4 regions of the Thioalkalivibrio sp. ALgr3 genome follow, and region 3 is predicted to be linked to each of the others. Evidence: predicted binding sites of a transcription regulator. Region 3 holds the regulator's gene; each other region holds the start of a gene.
What was found. Region 3 encodes sigma-54, which starts transcription at its own class of promoters, with help from an activator protein. Its sites were predicted from a motif close to TGGCANGNTNCNTGCTT; they were not measured.
Positions count from the first base shown of each region.

Region 1 (4,287 bases), on a different contig from region 3:
AACAACCCAGGGGGCGAGAACCGTGAGTCAGTTTATTGACGACGTGAACCAGCGCACGCAGATGGTCGGGCAGAACCGGATGGAGCTTCTGCTGTTCTATCTGGGCGGCACGCAGACCTTCGGGATCAACGTGTTCAAGGTGCGCGAGGTGATTCCGCTGCCGCAGTTGCGCCAGATTCCCGGGTCCGCCGGGGTGGTGCGGGGCGTCACCACCCTGCGCGACAAGACCGTGCCGATCATCGATCTGGCGCGGGCGATGGGCATGCAATCGACCCGGGCCGGGGCGGACGGGCAGCAGAAGGTTGTGATCACGGAGTTCAACCGCTCGGTGCAGGGCTTCATGGTATCGGCGGTGGATCGCATCGTGAACGTCAACTGGGACCAGGTGAAGTCGCCCCCGCGCGGCACCGGGCGCGAGTCGTTTCTGGTGGCGGTCACCGAACTCGACAACAAGCTGGTGGAGATCATCGACGTGGAGCGCGTGCTGTCGCTGGTCAATCCGCTGCCCACCGAGGTGTCGGAAAGCGTGCGTTCCGCGGTGGCCGAGCAGACACCCGAGCGTCGGGAAATCGTCATCGCCGACGACTCGGTGGTGGCCCGCCGCCAGATCGAAAGCGCCATCCAGGGGCTCGAGTGGCCCTACGTGCTGTGCAAGGACGGGCGTGAAGCCCTGGATTACCTGGAGGAGAAAGCCGCAGAGGGCCCGATCCACGACACGGTCGAGCTGGTGATCTCGGATATCGAAATGCCGCGCATGGACGGTTATACCCTGACGGCAAAGATCCGCGAGAACGAGCGGCTGCGGCCGCTGCGGGTGCTGCTGCATTCCTCGCTCAGCGGCGAATTCAATACCGACATGGTGCGTCGGGCCGGCGCGGATGCGTTCCTTTCCAAGTTCAACCCGGACGAACTGGCCAGTGCGGTCCTGGAACAGATCAACAAGACCGCCTGAGATGTCGGTGGTTACCGGGGGCGAGGGGTTGCCGGCCCGGCGGAGGCGGGCGGTCGGCACTTGCCGCCCCTTTGCGTGTCGCGGACTCCCGCAAGGTCGCCCTGAAGCCCTATACTGTGGCGGCATGGAATCCTCGAACCGAACAACCAGCGGACGGCGGACGGGCCCGGCACGTGTTAACACGGAGTTTTGTGCGTGATCGATTCCCGTGACTACGAAGAATTCGCGCGCTTTCTCTCCGAGTGCTGTGGCCTGGTGCTGGGGGACAGCCGCCAGTACCTGGTGTCCAGCCGGCTGTCCCGCCTGCTGGATGAATTCGGCTACAAGGACGTGCCGGAACTGCTCCACGCCCTGCGCAAGGCGCCCAGTCCGAAGCTGCGCACGCGCGTCATCGACGCGATGACCACCAACGAAACCTCCTGGTTTCGCGACGGTTTTCCGTTCGAGATCCTGCGCCACGTGATCCTCCCGGAGCTGGCTTCCACGCGGTCGTCGATCAAGGTCTGGTCGGCCGGGTGTTCCAGTGGCCAGGAGCCCTACAGCATCTCGATGGTGGTCTCGGAATGGGAGGCGTCGCGCCCGCGCCGGGTGGCGCCCGTCAGCATTCTCGGGACGGACCTGTCGGAAGGCGTGCTGGAAGACGCGCGCAAGGGAGTCTATGACGGTCTGAGCATCGTGCGCGGGCTCAGCGAGTCGCGGCGATCCCGGTTCTTCCAGACCGTGCCCGAGGGGCACAAGATCATCCCCGAGGTGCAGCGCCGCTGCCGGTTCCAGAAACTCAACCTGGTCGACAGCTACGCGGCGCTGGGGAAGTTCGACATCGTGTTCTGCCGTAACGTCCTGATCTATTTCTCCGCCGAGACCAAGCGTCAGGTCCTTGACGGTATTGCGAAGCAGCTCAACCCCGGTGGCTATCTGTTTCTTGGCGCTTCCGAGACGGTCGGGCCCTACAGCAAGGCCTACGAGACCGTGCGTACCGAGTACGGTTCGGTCCTGCGTCTGAAGGGCTGAACCCCGCCCGCGCCGGGCCTGCAACGGGCCCGGCGATTTCTTTCTTCTCTCTCCCTCCGATCCTGGCGCCCATGCGTGGCACGGCGATTGCATCTCTGCGTTCAGGCAACCAATGCCCGCCATGCGCGGGCCGGACGAAACGGGATGAGCATATCGCTGGACAACGCCCTCGGGATCCTGCCGCAGTCGGTCGACCTGCGTGCGCAGCGCATGGAAGTGCTGAGCTCGAACATCGCCAATGCGGACACCCCCGGTTACAAGGCGCGGGATCTCGATTTTCGCAGCGAGCTGGAGGCGGCCGCCGGGGGCGGTGGCGGGCAGCTGGCGATGAGCCAGACCCGCGCCGGTCATCAGGACGGCAGCGGTGGCGCGGGCGGCGCCGGCGGGGCGGAGATGAAATACCGCGTGCCGTCGCAGCCGTCGCTGGATGGCAACACCGTGGACCCGCAGATGGAACGGGCGGCCTTCGCGGAGAACTCGGTCAAGTACCAGAGCAGTCTCGAATTTCTTAACCGCCGGGTTTCCGGCATTCGCGATGCCTTCCAGGGCAATCGCTGAATCTGACGGGAGGCCTCAGCCGTGAGTGATCTGTTCAATCTTTTCAATACTTCGGCTTCCGCGCTGACAGCACAGTCGGCGCGACTGAATACGGTGTCCTCGAACCTGGCCAACGCCAATACGGCGGCGGGCAGTGCCGAGGAGGCCTATCGCGGAAAGCATGTCCTGTTTCAGGCGGTGATGGACCAGGCCAACCGCGACGGGACGGCGACACCCGTGCAGGTGGCGGGGATCGAGGAATCGGACGCCGAGCCGCACATGCACTACGAGCCGAACCATCCGAAGGCGAACGAAGAAGGCTATATTTTCCGGCCCGCGGTCAGCGTGGTGGAGGAGATGGCCAACATGATGTCGGCCTCGCGCAATTACGAAGCCAACGTCGAAGTCATGGACACCACCCGCCAGCTGATGCAGCGCACGCTGCAGATGGGCGGACAGGGCTAGGAGAACGCAGATGAACGGACTGACTCCCGACATGCTGGAAGGGGCGGGGATTCGTACCGACCGTCAGGCCCAGCGCGACCGTCAGGAAGCCGAGGGGCTGAATGACGAGCTGGGACAGGAGGACTTCCTCAAGCTGATGACCACCCAGCTGCAGAACCAGGACCCGTTCGAGCCGATGGAAAACGGGGACTTCATCGCGCAGATGGCGCAGTTCTCCAGCGTCACCGGGATCCAGGAGCTGAACGAGTCCTTCGAGGGCTTCGCCCAGTCGATGGGCCAGAACCAGGCGGTGCAGGGCGCGAACCTCGTTGGCAAGGACGTGCTGGTGCCGGTGGAGTTCGGCCAGCTGGGCCCCGAGGGCGGCATGAGCGGCGCGTTCGAGCTGGGGGCCTCGGCCGAGTCGGTGGAGCTCGAGATTATGAACGGGGCCGGCGAACGTGTGCGCAGCATGAATCTCGGCGCGATGGGCGCCGGGCTGCAGGACTTCCAGTGGGACGGGCTGACCGACAACGGCCAGCACGCACCGCCCGGGGTCTATGAGGTGCGGGCCACCGCGCGCAGTGGCGAGTCCACCGAATCGCTGGAGACCTTTCTCAACCAGCGCGTGGACAGCGTCTCCATGGGCGGCGAGAAAAACGGCCTGGCACTGAATGTGCAGGGTGTGGGCGAGATCGACTTTTCCGACGTGCGCCGGATCTCCGGCTGACGTTCGACGAAAAACCTGACGGAGGAACGGAACATGCCCTTCAACATCGGATTGAGCGGACTGAATTCGGCCCAGGCCGACCTGGACGTGACCGGCGACAACATCTCCAACTCGGGGACCACCGGGTTCAAGAAATCGCGCGCGGAATTCGGGGACGTCTATGCGCAGTCCTTCGGCGGGACCTCGCAGACCGCCACCGGTGCCGGCTCGCGCCTGCTGGCGGTGACCCAGCAGTTCACCCAGGGGCAGACCGAGTTCACCGAGAACGGTCTGGATCTGGCGATCGACGGCGAGGGCTTCTTCCAGCTCAATGACGGCGGCAATACCGTTTATTCGCGCGCCGGCGAGTTTCAGGTGGATCGCGAGGGATTCCTGGTGAACAGCCAGGGCCAGAACCTGCAGGGGTACATCGCCGAGGACGGTGATACCGATCCCGCGGATCTGGGCGGTACTCCGGGCAATCTGCAGCTACAGACCGGTGAGGGGGCGCCTCAGGTGACGTCCGATATCGAGGCCCGGCTGAATCTGCAGTCGGATTCCCCGGTGATCGAGGACGGCTTCGAGACCGATGACGGCGTGGCCGTCCCCGACAGTTACAACTTCTCCACCTCGCTGA
Region 1 covers NZ_KB897995.1:17,652-21,938, reverse strand. The annotation lists gene C998_RS0112545 (chemotaxis protein) at 23-952, shown strand; gene C998_RS0112540 (protein-glutamate O-methyltransferase CheR) at 1,148-1,963, shown strand; gene flgB (flagellar basal body rod protein FlgB) at 2,108-2,521, shown strand; gene flgC (flagellar basal body rod protein FlgC) at 2,543-2,965, shown strand; gene C998_RS0112525 (flagellar hook assembly protein FlgD) at 2,976-3,671, shown strand; gene flgE (flagellar hook protein FlgE) at 3,705-4,287, shown strand, end outside.
Region 1: the regulator sigma-54 is predicted to act here: its motif matches at 2,040-2,056, upstream of flgB (flagellar basal body rod protein FlgB).

Region 2 (4,287 bases), on a different contig from region 3:
TGGCAGGGTTTCTGCATGCCCACCGGGCATGAACGACACCGCCACCGAAGACCGCACCGACCAGGCGACCCGCGAGCAGGAGATCACCCTGCTGCTGGAGGTCGCCCGGCTGATGGGCCGCTCGCGCGACCCCGACGCCGCCATCTACCGCATCCTCGGCATGATGTCCCAGCTGCTGGGCCTCAATCGCGGCCGGGTCCTGCTGCCCGACCCGGACAGCGGACAGCTGAAGATCCGGCATGCCTACGGCCTGACCGACGCCGAACGCGAGCGCGGCAGCTACTCGCTGGGCGAGGGCGTGACCGGCCGGGTGATGAAGACCGGGCAGATCGCGCTGATCCAGGACATCGACAACGAGCCGGAATACCTCGCCCGGGCGGTCGACCGCTCCACCCTGCCGCAGGAGACCGTGGCATATATCGGGGTCCCCATCGTGCAGGACGAACAGCCGATCGGCGTACTCGGGGTCCACCGGCTGCGCCGCCGCTCGCGCCAGTTCCAGGACGATCTCAACGTGCTGCGCGTTGTCGCCTCCATGATCGGCCAGGTCCTGCGCATCAACCAGCTGATCGCCGAACGCACGGCCGAACTGGTCTCGGAAAACCGCTACCTCAAGAGCGCCCTCGACACCCAGGGGGCGAAATACGGGATCCTCGGCGAGAGCCCGGCCCTGCGCAGCGTCCTCAAGCAGGTCCACCGCATCGCCGATACCCAGGCCACGGTGCTGATCACCGGCGACTCCGGCACCGGCAAGGAGAAGATCGCACGCATGATCCACCGGATCAGCCAGCGCAACGCGCGACCGTTCATCTCCCTGAACTGTGCCGCGATCCCGGCCGACCTGCTGGAATCGGAACTGTTCGGCCACGAGAAAGGGGCCTTCACGGGGGCCTCCAGCGCCAAGACCGGCAAGATCGCCCTGGCCGACGGCGGCACCCTGTTCCTCGACGAGATCGGCGACATGCCGGAGGCGCTGCAGTCCAAGATCCTGCGCGTGTTGCAGGAACGGGTCGTGCAGCCGATCGGGGGATCGCGCGACATCCCGGTGGACGTGCGCGTGGTCGCCGCCACCCACAAGGACCTGCAGAAAGCGGTCAATGCCGGGGAATTCCGGCTCGATCTGTTCTACCGCCTCAACGTGATCCCGCTGCACATGCCCGCGCTGCGCGATCGCGCCAGCGACATTCGCCTGCTCTCACGGCACTTTCTCGACCGTTACACCCACGTCCATGGCTGGAACGTGGTCCTGGACGACGGGGTGATGGAGCGTCTGGAGACCTTCGACTGGCCGGGCAACATCCGCCAGCTGGAGAACGTGCTGGAGCGGGCGGTCCTGCTCTCCAGCGAGGGCCGCATCGGCACCGCCCTGATCGACGAGATCCTGCACGAGGAATCGCGCATCAGCCCGGGGCTGCACGCCACCGGTCCCGCCGCTTCCCCGCAACCGGACGCCGCACCATCGCCGGACACCCCGGCCTTTCCCGGCACGCACGGCAACGAGGCGCACTCCGACGGGGCGGCCGGCCCCGGCATCGTCCGCCCCTACCGCCGCGTGCACGCCTCCGAGGCCGACCAGCTGCGGGACGCCATCGAACGCAGCGGCGGCAACAAGACCCGCGCCGCCATGGACCTGGGCCTCACCCCGCGCCAGCTGCGCTACCGCCTGAAGAAACTGGGACTGGCCTGAGACCCCGGTGCGGACATTGTCGACACTTTGTCCGCACCGGGAGCGGACAAAGTGTCCGCCTCACCCGACCCGTGCTGCCGTACGGCCGTCCCGGAGCGGATCCGGTGAACGGCGTCCAGCTGGCACGGGATCTGCAGAGCATTGGGTGGCAACACTGATCCGACACCAACCGGGAGGCCATCCATGACCCTCAGCAAGACCGAAATGACCGCCACCATCCTCGAAGCCAAGGAGGGCCGGTCCGCGACCTGGGCCGGCATCGCCGAGGCCACCGGCCTGCACGAGGTCTACGTGACCTCGGCCTGCTACGGCATGAATCATCTCGACGCCGAGGCGGCCGACCGGCTCACCGCGTTTCTCGATCTCGGGCCCGACGTGTCGAAGGCCCTGCAGGCGTTCCCGCACAAGCACTGGGACAAGACCATCCCCACCGACCCGGTGATCTACCGCTTCTACGAGGCGATCAACGTGTACGGTGACACCATGAAGGCGCTGATCCACGAGAAGTTCGGCGACGGCATCATGAGCGCCATCGACTTCACCATGGACATCGACAAGGTCGAGGACCCGAAGGGTGACCGGGTGAAGATCACCTGGAACGGCAAGTTCCTGCCCTACAAGAGCTGGTGAACGCCGGCCACTCGCCCTCTCGCCCGCCCGTGGCCGTGGCCCGGGCGCGGCCCTGGCGGCCTTTCCTGCCTGCCCTCTCTGCCCTCCCTGCATTTCCCTGCCCCTCGCGGGAACGAAAGGTTCCCGAATCAAACCGTTGTCTGCACGGACAAGCATCCACCGCCCGGTTCGTAGTAGGCTGACCGGCATGAATTGGCTGCCCCGCACCCTTGTCCTGGCCGTGATGCTGCTCCCGTCCCTCCCGGGCGCGGTCGCCGGCGCTCCGGATGGGGCCACGACAGTGGACATCGGTGTGCTCGCAGTGCGCGAGGCAAGCGCAGCCGAGGCCCGCTGGCAACCGACCGCGGACTACCTGACCGAACGCCTTGGCGAGGATTTCGACGCCCGCTTCCGCATGCGGGCGATGAACTACCCCGAGCTGGAAGACGCGGTTGCGGGGGAAGAGATCGATTTCGTTCTCACCAATACCGGGCACTACGTCCAGCTGGAATACGCCCACGGCATCAGCCGCCTGACCACACTGATCGCGTCACACGAAGGCGAACCGGTCCGGCTGTTCGGCGGCGTCATCTTCACGCGCGCCGACCGCGACGACATCACCGCGCTGGAGGACATCGCCGGCCAGCACCTGTTTGCGGTACAGGAGGGCTCGCTGGGTGGCTGGCATGCCGGGCACGAGGCCCTGCTGGATGCCGGCGTGGATCCGCGCGAGGATCTCGCCGAACTGACTTTCACCGACATGCCGCATGACCGCGTGGTCGAGGCCGTGCTCGACGGCCGCGCGGACGCCGGCACGGTCCGCACCGGCGTGCTCGACCGCATGGCCGGGGCCGGGGCGTTCGAACCCGGCGAGCTGCGGGTGCTGGAACCGCGCGACACCCCCGGCTTTCCGTTCGAGCACACCACCCGCCTGTTCCCGGAATGGCCGTTCTCGCGCATGGAACATGCCGACGAAGCCCTGGCCAACGCGGTGACCGTGGCCCTGCTGGAGATGCCGGAGGGTCACCCGGCAAGCCGGACCGGCGAATATTTCGGCTGGGCCGCACCGCTGTCCTACGCCCCGGCACATGAGCTGCTGGAACGCCTGGGCGCCCCGCCCTACGAACGCAACCCGGCCCTGGACCCGCTGCTCTACTGGCGCGAGAACCCGGCGGTCACCATCGCCTTGCTGCTGGGGCTGCTGGCGCTGATGGCCGCAGCGACCCTGCGCTACCACCGGATCAACCGCGACCTCGGGCGCGAGGTGCAGCAGCGCCGCGAGGCCGAGACCCGCCTGCGCCGGCACGAGGCGGAGCTGGCGCATCGCGCCAGCCACGACCCGCTGACCGACCTGCCCAACCGGGTGCTGCTGACCCAGCGCATGCGTTCGGCGATCAACACCAGTGCCGAAGATGGCGGGCGGGTCGCGATCCTGTTCCTGGACCTCGACCGTTTCAAGACCATCAACGACAGCCTCGGCCACCAGGTCGGCGACGAACTCCTGAAGATCCTCGCCGACCGGCTCAAGGATCGGGTACGAGCCAACACCATCGCCCGCCTGGGCGGCGACGAGTTCATCGTCCTGCTGGACGATGTCGAATCGCTGGAGGCCCTCGAGGAGCGGGCCCGGGAGATCCTGGCGGTGATCGCCGAACCCTTCGCGGTGGGCGGGTGGCGCTCGCTGCAGGTCGGAGGCTCGCTGGGGATCACCCTGTTCCCCGATAACGGCGGGTCGCCCGAGGCCCTGATCACCCAGGCGGACGCGGCCATGTACCGCGCCAAGGCCCAGGGCCGCAACACCTACAGCTTCTACAGCGAGGACCTCACCGCCGCCGCCAGCGAGCGCCTGGAGACCGAAAATCATCTGCGCGAGGCCCTGAAGAACGGCCATCTCGAGGTCTTCTACCAGCCGCAGATCGACCTGCGCGAACGCCGCGTGTCCGGGGTCGAGGCGCTGGTACGCTGGCGCGACCCGGACAAGGGGCTGATCT
Region 2 covers NZ_KB897982.1:24,894-29,180, reverse strand. The annotation lists gene C998_RS0108990 (sigma-54-dependent Fis family transcriptional regulator) at 29-1,687, shown strand; gene cynS (cyanase) at 1,871-2,317, shown strand; gene C998_RS0108980 (EAL domain-containing protein) at 2,505-4,287, shown strand, end outside.
Region 2: the regulator sigma-54 is predicted to act here: its motif matches at 1,808-1,824, upstream of cynS (cyanase).

Region 3 (4,287 bases):
CTGCTCGTCGGACAGGCCGGCGATGTAGCGGGCCTCGTAGTCGCCGATGACCTGGATGCGGTTGGGGCGGATCAGGTTCAGGTGGCCGGCCAGCGGCAGGTCGCCATCCCCGAATCCCAGGAGTTCGCGGTCGCCCGCGGCCTCCTCTCCGTGGACGTAGCGCAGGTCCAGACGGCTCCCCATCGCCCGCGTGAGCGCGGCGATGGTGATGTTGCTCGCGGTGCCGTCGGCTGCCGCTTCCGCCCGGTCGGCCATGGTCAGGTCTCGCCCAGGGCCCGGGTGAGGGCCTGCTGGACCCCCGCGCTGTCCGCGGCGCGCCGGATGCCGGCGAGGGTGTCCGGCTGCGACAGCCCGCGCGCGAGCTGGGCCAGCAGGTCCAGGTGTTCGCTGGTGGCCTCTTCCGGCACCAGCAGGGCGATCAGGATGTCCACCGGTTCGTGGTCCATGGCTTCGAAATCCACGCCCTGATCCAGACGCAGGACCGCGATGCGGGGCGTATCCAGCTCGGCGAGACGGCCGTGCGGGATCGCCACGCCATGGCCGAGCCCGGTGGAGCCCAGTTTTTCACGGGCCGACATGGCTTCGAACGCGGCACTGGCCGCCAGTCCGTCCGCGGCCCCGTCCACCAGCAGATCGGCGAGGGTTTCCAGCGCTCGTTTCTTGCTGGAGCAGTCGGTTTCCAGTCCGATGCGCTCCGGGGTGATGAGCTCGGCCGGATTCATCGGCTTACTCGGGTTGTTCGCGGTTGCGCTGGGCGCCCTCGGCGCGATGATGATCCTTGACCTTCTCCTTGTGCTTGATCAGCTGGCGGTCGACCTTGTCGATCAGGCCGTCGATGGCGGCGTACATGTCATCGTGGCTGGCCTCGGCGTGGATGTGGTTGCCGCTGACCTGCAGATTCGCTTCCGCCTTGTTGTGCAGCTTCTGCGTCTTCTCGTGGTTCAGCACCACGTGCACGTCGATCACCTTGTCGAAGTGGCGTTCCAGCTTCTGGAATTTCTCGTTGACGTAGTCGCGCAGGGCGTCGGTGATGTCGACGTGGTGTCCGGTGAGATTGATCTGCATGGGTCAGGCTCCTTTCGGTTTGCTTCCGGTCGGCATGGCGGCCATCTGGCGGCGCTCGCTGGAGGATGGCAGGTTCATGCCCTCCCGGTATTTGGCCACGGTACGCCGGGCCACGTTGATGCCCCGATCCGCCAGGATCTGGGCGAGGCGGGAATCGCTGAGCGGTTTGCCCGGCGTTTCCTCTTCGATGAGTTCGCGGATCATGGCACGAATCGCGGTCGCGGAGCATTCCCCGCCGTCGCTGGTGCCCACGTGACTGGAGAAGAAATACTTGAATTCGAACACCCCGCGGGGGGTGTGCATGTATTTCTGCGTGGTGACCCGCGAGATCGTGGACTCGTGCATCTCCAGGGCTTCGGCGATGTCGCGCAGGATCAGCGGCTGCATCGCCACCTCGCCGTGTTCCAGGAACCCCTGCTGGCGTTCGACGATCGCTCGCGCCACGCGCAGCAGGGTGTCGTTGCGGCTGTGCAGGCTCTTGATGAACCATCGCGCCTCCTGCAGCTGATCGCGCATGAAGGCGCTGTCGCGGGCATCGGAGACCTGGCGGACCATGCCGGCGTAGAGGTCGTTGATGCGAATGCGCGGGGCGATCTCGGGATTCAGGTCGACCTGCCAGCCCCGGTCGGTATGACGCACGTAGACATCCGGGACCACGTATTCCGGCGGTGTCTCGCTGATCTGGGCGCCGGGGCGCGGGTTGAGCGTGCGGATCAGGTCCAGCGCCGCGGCCAGTTCGTCGCCATCGCGTACGCCGCTCTGGCGCTGCAGGGCCTTGTAGTCACGCCGGGCAAGGGCGTCCATGCCGTGTTCCAGGAGCGCGCGCGCCGCCTCGCGCGAGGGCGCGTCCGGCGCCAGCTCGCCCAGCTGGACCTCCAGGCACTCGCGCAGATCCAGCGAACCGACCCCCAGCGGGTCGCAGTGCTGCAACCAGTGGCGTACGGCCTCGACCTCGTCGGTGTCGACGGGGGGGTCTTCACTCCGGCTGATGGTCTCGGCCAGGGTCTCGACGTCGCCCTCGAGGTAGCCGTCGCCGTTGATGGTGTCGATCAGGGCGGCGCCGATGCGCTGGTCGCGCGGGGTCAGGTGCGACAGATGCAGCTGCCACAGCAGGTGATCCTGCAGCCCGCCGCCGTCGTCGTCCGAGGTGTTCTCCAGCGGGTCGCGGTCGTCCGGACCGCGCGGGCTGGCGCTGGCGTCGTAGATGTCTTCCCAGCGGCTGTCGGTCACCAGCTCGTCGGGGATGATGTCCTCCGAGCCGCCGGCATCCACCGTTTCGCCGGTGCCGGCGGCGTCGCTGCCGCTCTCGCCGTCGTCGGTGTTCGCGTCGCTGTCGGTGTCCGCGGTGTCCCCCGCGTCGGCACCGAGTTCGTCATCCTCGGCCTGTTCCAGCATGGGATTGCTTTCCAGCGCCTGCTGGATCTCGGCCTGGAGCTCCAGCGTGGACAGCTGCAGCAGCCGGATGGCCTGCTGCAGCTGCGGCGTCATGGTCAGCGTCTGACCGAGCTGCAGATTCAGCCCGGGCTTCAGCATGAGTTGGGAAAGGCGTTGGTCACCATAAGTGAATAGTAATCCCTTGCTGCGGGCTTGTGCACCGCCCCGGTGCGGCGGTCGGTGTCACAGGCGGAAGTTTTCGCCGAGGTAGACCTCGCGCACGCGGGTGTCGGCCAGCAGTTCGTCCGGCGTGCCCGCGCTCAGCAGGTGCCCCTCGCTGAGGATGTAGGCGCGGTGGCAGATGCCCAGGGTCTCGCGCACGTTGTGGTCCGAGATTAGTACGCCGATGCCGCGTTCGGCCAGGTGGCGGATCACTTCCTGGATCTCGCTGACCGAGATCGGGTCGACCCCGGCGAAGGGTTCGTCCAGGCAGATAAACCGCGGATCACCGGCCAGCGCACGGGCGATCTCGGCGCGCCGCCGTTCGCCTCCGGACAACGCGATGCCGGGGCTGTGGCGCACGGTTTCGAGCTGGAATTCCTCGATCAGGGCATCGCCGATGCGGCGGCGCTCGTGGCGGTCCAGTCCGGGCCGCAGTTCCAGCACTGCCTGCAGGTTGTCCTGGACCGACAGGCGGCGGAAGATCGAGGCCTCCTGCGGGAGATAGCCCAGCCCGGCGCGGGCGCGTTCGTGGATGGGCGCCCGGGTGATGTCGCGCCCGCCCAGGGTGATGCGCCCGGTATTGGGCCGGATCAGGCCGACCAGGCTGTAGAAACAGGTGGTCTTGCCGGCCCCGTTGGGTCCCAGCAGGCCGACCACCTCGCCGGGCACCAGGTCCACGTCCATTGCGTCCAGCACGGTACGCTGGCCATAGCGCTTGCTCAGCTCGCGGGCGACCAGATGGGCGTCGGCCGCGGGCCTCATGGATCGTCCTCGCGTGGCTGCAGGCGGATGTGCACGCGCTCGTCGTCGGTGTCGCCGCGTTCGGCGCGGATCACGTCGCGTTCGAGATCGTAGGTGATGCGCTGCCCGCGGGCATCCTCGGCGGCGGTGATGACGCGTGCCCGTTCGGTCAGGATCACGCGTTCCTCGTCGAGGAAATAGTCGATGCGCAGCCCCTCGGCGATGCGCGTCTCGCCGGTCTCGGGATCGGGCGACTCCAGGCGTGCGGGCTCGCCGTGGGCCTCGATCTCGTAGGGGCGGCGCTCGCGCATGTGCACGATCACGCGGTCCGCTTCCAGGGTGGCATCGCCGCGCACCACGATCACGTCGCCGGTGTAGGTTCCGGTGCCCGCGCGCTCGTCCATCTCGGCGTGGTCCGCGGTGATCTCCACCGGCAGGGCATCCTCGCGGCCGGTCGCCGGCGGGGCCGCCAGGAACAGTGCGAGTACCCCCGTCACGGCAAGCAGCAGGGCCGGTCGACGGATGCCCGCGCGGCGATGTTCGGTTGTGGCCGGGTTCATTCCGGGCGGTCCTCCTGCGGCAGGTCGCTGTACAGCGTGTAGACCTCGGCGAGCAGCTCAATGGTATCCGCTTGCGGGTCGGCGCGCAGGCCGGTGCCCCGCTGGAACAGTCCCGGCTGTTCCAGGGTGCTCGGGGCCGACGAAGTCGTCAGCCGGGTGTCCAGCGCCACGCGCACGTCACGTGACTCGATCACCGTGCGCACGCGCTCGTCGCGTTCGGGGCGCAGGCCGCGGGTGTGGCCGAAGGTATGCAGCAGTTCGCGATCGGGCTGATGTGCCGCGCGCGGGGCGCGCCAGGTCCAGTTCAGGCCCCGTTGGTCCAGCA
Region 3 covers NZ_KB897978.1:220,882-225,168, forward strand. The annotation lists gene hprK (HPr(Ser) kinase/phosphatase) at 1-255, opposite strand, end outside; gene C998_RS0105350 (PTS sugar transporter subunit IIA) at 258-722, opposite strand; gene hpf (ribosome hibernation-promoting factor, HPF/YfiA family) at 727-1,065, opposite strand; gene C998_RS0105360 (RNA polymerase factor sigma-54) at 1,069-2,598, opposite strand; gene lptB (LPS export ABC transporter ATP-binding protein) at 2,683-3,423, opposite strand; gene lptA (lipopolysaccharide transport periplasmic protein LptA) at 3,420-3,962, opposite strand; gene lptC (LPS export ABC transporter periplasmic protein LptC) at 3,959-4,287, opposite strand, start outside.

Region 4 (4,287 bases), on a different contig from region 3:
GGGAGATCCCGCCGGCCGCCTGGCAGGGCCCGGGATTGCTGGAGTATCTGTCGGGTTCGTTGCAGGCGGGCGTGGACCGGGGGCTGATCCGCACCTCGGTGCGCGAGGACATGGCCCTGCGTGAGCCGCATCGGCCGGCGGCGGAGGTGGATCGCGAGGCCGAGGAGATCGTGGCCATGCTGATGCAGGGCGCGCGCGAGTTCCCGCTGTTCACGGTGGAGGATGACCGGGTCCGGCTGGACGTCGAGGTCGCCGAGGGCATGATCGTGGTCGATGGCGAGCCGATGATGGCGGTCACCGACCTGATGATGCTGCTGCAGGGATAGCGATCAGGCGATCTGGTATTTTTTCATGCGGTAGAGCAGGGTGTCGCGGGTCAGGCCCAGCAGGCGGGCGGCCCGCGACCGGTTGCCCGCGGTCTGTTCCAGGGCCTGGCGGATCAGGTCCATCTCCAGGCGCTCCAGGCTAAGCCCTCCCGGCGGGATCACGAACGGCCCGCCGGCCTGGTCCTGCGGGGTCTGCAGCCAGGCATCGGGCAGATCGCCCGGGTTGACCTCGGCACCGCTCATGAAGATCACGCAGCGCTCGACCAGGTTCTTCAGCTCGCGCACGTTGCCGGGCCAGGGCCACTGGCCGAGCCAGCGCAGCAGTGCGGGCGTGAACCGCGGCGGTTCCACGCCGTGGTGTTCCGCCAGTGTGACGCGAAAGTGTTCGGCCAGGCGGCGCACGTCTCCCTGGCGGCTGCGCAGTGGCGGCATCTCCAGCGGCACCACCTGCAGGCGATAGTACAGGTCGGCGCGGAAACGCCCGTCGGCCACGCGCTGCTGCAGATCCTGGTGGGTCGCGGCGATCACGCGAACGTCGATGTGTTCCGCCTCGGCCGCACCCAGCGGCTGGCATTCCCCGTTTTCCAGAAAGCGCAGCAGCTTGGCCTGGGCCCCGGCCGGGAGTTCGGCGATCTCGTCGAGCAGCAGGGTGCCGCCATGTGCCTGGCGCACCAGCCCCGGTTGATGGTCGTTCGCGCCGGTGAAGGCCCCGCGCCGATGGCCGAACAGTTCGGATTCGACCAGTTCTTCGGGCAGGGCCGCGCAGTTCACCGTGATCAGCGGTCCGTCCGGGCGCCGGCTGCGGGCATGGATGTGACGCGCCAGGTGTTCCTTGCCGGTTCCGCTCTCGCCCAGCACCAGTACCGTGGCATCGGTGGCCGCTACCATGCTGGCCTGACGCAGCACGGCCTGCAGCTCGGGCGAGCTCCCAACGAAATGTTCGGCGGTATTTTCGGCTGATTCGACCAACATCTCCTCCCGGCCGCCAGGCGCTTGCGGCATGACTGCATAGCCTGCCCCAGAGTCCGTGCCCGGGCAAGGGACTCCGTACGCGTCCGGTTCGCAACTGCGGCGTTTCACCCCTCCGCTGTGGCAAATCCCGCACCGGTCCCGGGGGCTGCCGTGTGTGCGTGGCGGTTCCGGCCACCTCCGGTGGTGCTCCCAATGGTGCTTCGGGCGCCGCAGTCCGCCATTCCGGTTTCCCGATCCTTGTTGGTGCCCGTACCTGGCCCCTACCTGGCCCGGTGCTTGCTGGCGAGTCGGTCGCACGACACCAATGACAAGAACAAGGACGGAGAGAAATCATGAAGCATTTGCATGGATTCCGGTGCCGCTGGATCCCCCTGGCGATCGCCGGTGCCGCGGCCGCGCCCGTGGCGGCCGAAGGGCCTTCTGCGCCGCAGGCCGGGGATCCGGCGCGGCTGGCCCCGGTGGTGGTAACGGTTCCCGCCATGGAGGGGCCCGGGCGGATCAGTACCGATCCACGCCAGCCCCGGCTTCCGTTGCCGGCGCATGATGGCGGGGCGTATCTGGCCTCCATCCCCGGATTCGTGACCAGCCGCAAGGGCGGTACCAGTGGCGATCCGGCCCTGCGAGGCCTGGGAGGCTCGCGACTGTCGCTGCTGCTGGACGACGATCCGGTGCTGGGCGGCTGCGGCGGGCGCATGGACCCGCCCACCGCGTATGCCTATCCGCAGGCCTTTGACCGCATCGAGGTGAGCAAGGGTCCGCAGAGCGTGCGGCACGGTGCCGTGTCGGGCGGTACGGTCCGTTTCGAGCGGGACGCGCCGGTGTTCACGGAGGCGGGGGAGGTCACCGGGTTCGCGGGCCTGACCGTCGGGCGTTTCGATCGCACCGACCTGGTGGCGGACGTGGCGACCGGGTCCTCCGCGGGTTATCTGCGTGCCATCGGCACCTTCTCGGATCAGGACGATTACCGCGACGGCGATGGCAACGAGGTCCACTCGCGGTATTCCCGCTGGAGTGGCACCGGGATCGCCGGCTGGCGCCCTGACGAGCAGACCCTCATTGAGTTCACGTATGACCGTTCCGACGCCGAGGCCGCTTACGACGACCGTGGCATGGACGGCGTGCGCTTCGACCGCACCGGCTACAGCCTTGCGCTGACCCGCGATGATCTCGCGCCCTGGTTCGAGACCCTGGAGGCGCGGGTCTTCCGCAACGAGATCGACCATGTGATGGACAACTACACCCTGCGGGAGCCTCCGGGCATGCCCATGGTCAGCTACCCCGAACGCATCACTGAAGGGGCACGGGTGGCCGGGGACTTCCTTCTGCCGCGGGGCATGGTCCTGCATGCCGGGGTCGATTACAGCCGTAACCGCCACAGCGGGAACCGGCTGATGGGGCCGGATGCCTTCGGGTGGCGCGATGTCGCCCGCGAGGATAACGCGCGATTCCGCGATGCGGGGGTGTTCGGCGAACTCGAGATCCCGCTGGATGCGCGGCGCCGTGTGGTCAGCGGTCTGCGGGTTGACCGGACCCGGGCCGAGGCGCAGCGGGACGGCATTGGTGGCGCCAGCGACGGCGACCGCGAGCGTGCGACCGCCACCAGCGGTTTCCTGCGCTACGAACAGGAGCAGGCTCAGCGGCCGCTGGCCTGGCACGTCGGGATCGGACGTTCGGAGCGTGCGGCGGATTTCTGGGAACGCCGGCGGGTATTCGATCTGGATACCGAGGTCCTGACCCAGCTGGATGCGGGCATTGCCTGGAGCGGGCCGCGCCTGCGAGCCTCGCTGTCCGGTTTCTACGGCGAGTTCGACGACTACATCCTGGTGGCGCAGCCCGGGGATCGCACGCGCAACGTGGATGCGCGGACCTGGGGCTTTGAAGCGGACGCGGCCTGGGAGCTGACGTCGGCGTGGACCGTGAACGCGAGTGCCGCCTGGGTGCGCTCGGAGAACACCACGGACGACGTGCCCCTGGCGCAGACCCCGCCGGCGGAGGCAACGCTGGGCGCGGAGTATGCGTCGGGGACGTATTTCGGCGGGCTGCAGGTCCGCGGCGTGATGCGTCAGGACCGCATCCACGAGGATCACGGTACGATCTACAGCCTGGACACCGGAGAGACCTCGGGCTTTGCCACCGTCGCGCTGTACGGCGGGGTGGAGCTGTTCGGGAACTCGCAGCTGACCGTGGGCGTGGACAACCTGTTCGATCGCACCTATAGCGAGCACATCCAGCGCGGCAGTGCCGAACTGGGAGCGGCCACCCGGCCGGTCAACGAGCCCGGGCGGACCGTCTGGGCCCAGTGGAATGTTGAATTCTGAAAAATGAAAGAGTGGAGGAGCATCGCATGATCCATTGGCTGCAGTGTTTTCGCCCGGGCCGTGCGGCCCTGACCGGTGCCGCATTCCTGGCACTGGTCGCCACCGGCGCCACGGCCGGAGAACCGGCTCACGGCACGGACGAGGCCTTCGCCTGCGACTGTCCGGAGGGCCTGGAAATCGTGTCCGAGCCCTGGGTGCGCATGATGCCGCCGGGCATGGGCTCGACCGCGGCGTATCTGACCCTTGCCAACCATACCGACGAGGACATCGAGCTGGTCCGGGGCGAATCGCCGGTCGCCGGGGTCACCGAGCTGCACGACCACGTGCAGGATGACGCAGGCGTGATGCGCATGCGCGAGGTCGAGGCCATCACCATCCCGGCCGGCGGGAAGACCGCGCTGGAGCCGGGTGGCCTGCACGTGATGCTGATCGATCTGCATGAACCGCTGGAGCGGGATCAGCGTGTGTCGGTCACCCTGGAGACGGCCGCGGGCGAAACCGCGCGCTTCGAGGCCACGGTACGCGATGGTGACGGGTCGCGCCATGGCCACGGGTCCGGTCACCACGGGCACTGAGGATTGATCCAGATCGTTGTGACCCTCCCGGGGGTGCGGGCATACTCCATCCCGTATGTCCATTCACGGGGGGAGCATGAACGAGCATTCCGAGGG
Region 4 covers NZ_KB897976.1:49,694-53,980, reverse strand. The annotation lists gene C998_RS0100265 (DUF945 family protein) at 1-326, shown strand, start outside; gene C998_RS0100260 (sigma-54-dependent Fis family transcriptional regulator) at 330-1,298, opposite strand; gene C998_RS0100255 (TonB-dependent copper receptor) at 1,631-3,616, shown strand; gene C998_RS0100250 (copper chaperone PCu(A)C) at 3,643-4,191, shown strand; gene C998_RS0100245 (FHA domain-containing protein) at 4,268-4,287, shown strand, end outside.
Region 4: the regulator sigma-54 is predicted to act here: its motif matches at 1,564-1,580, upstream of C998_RS0100255 (TonB-dependent copper receptor).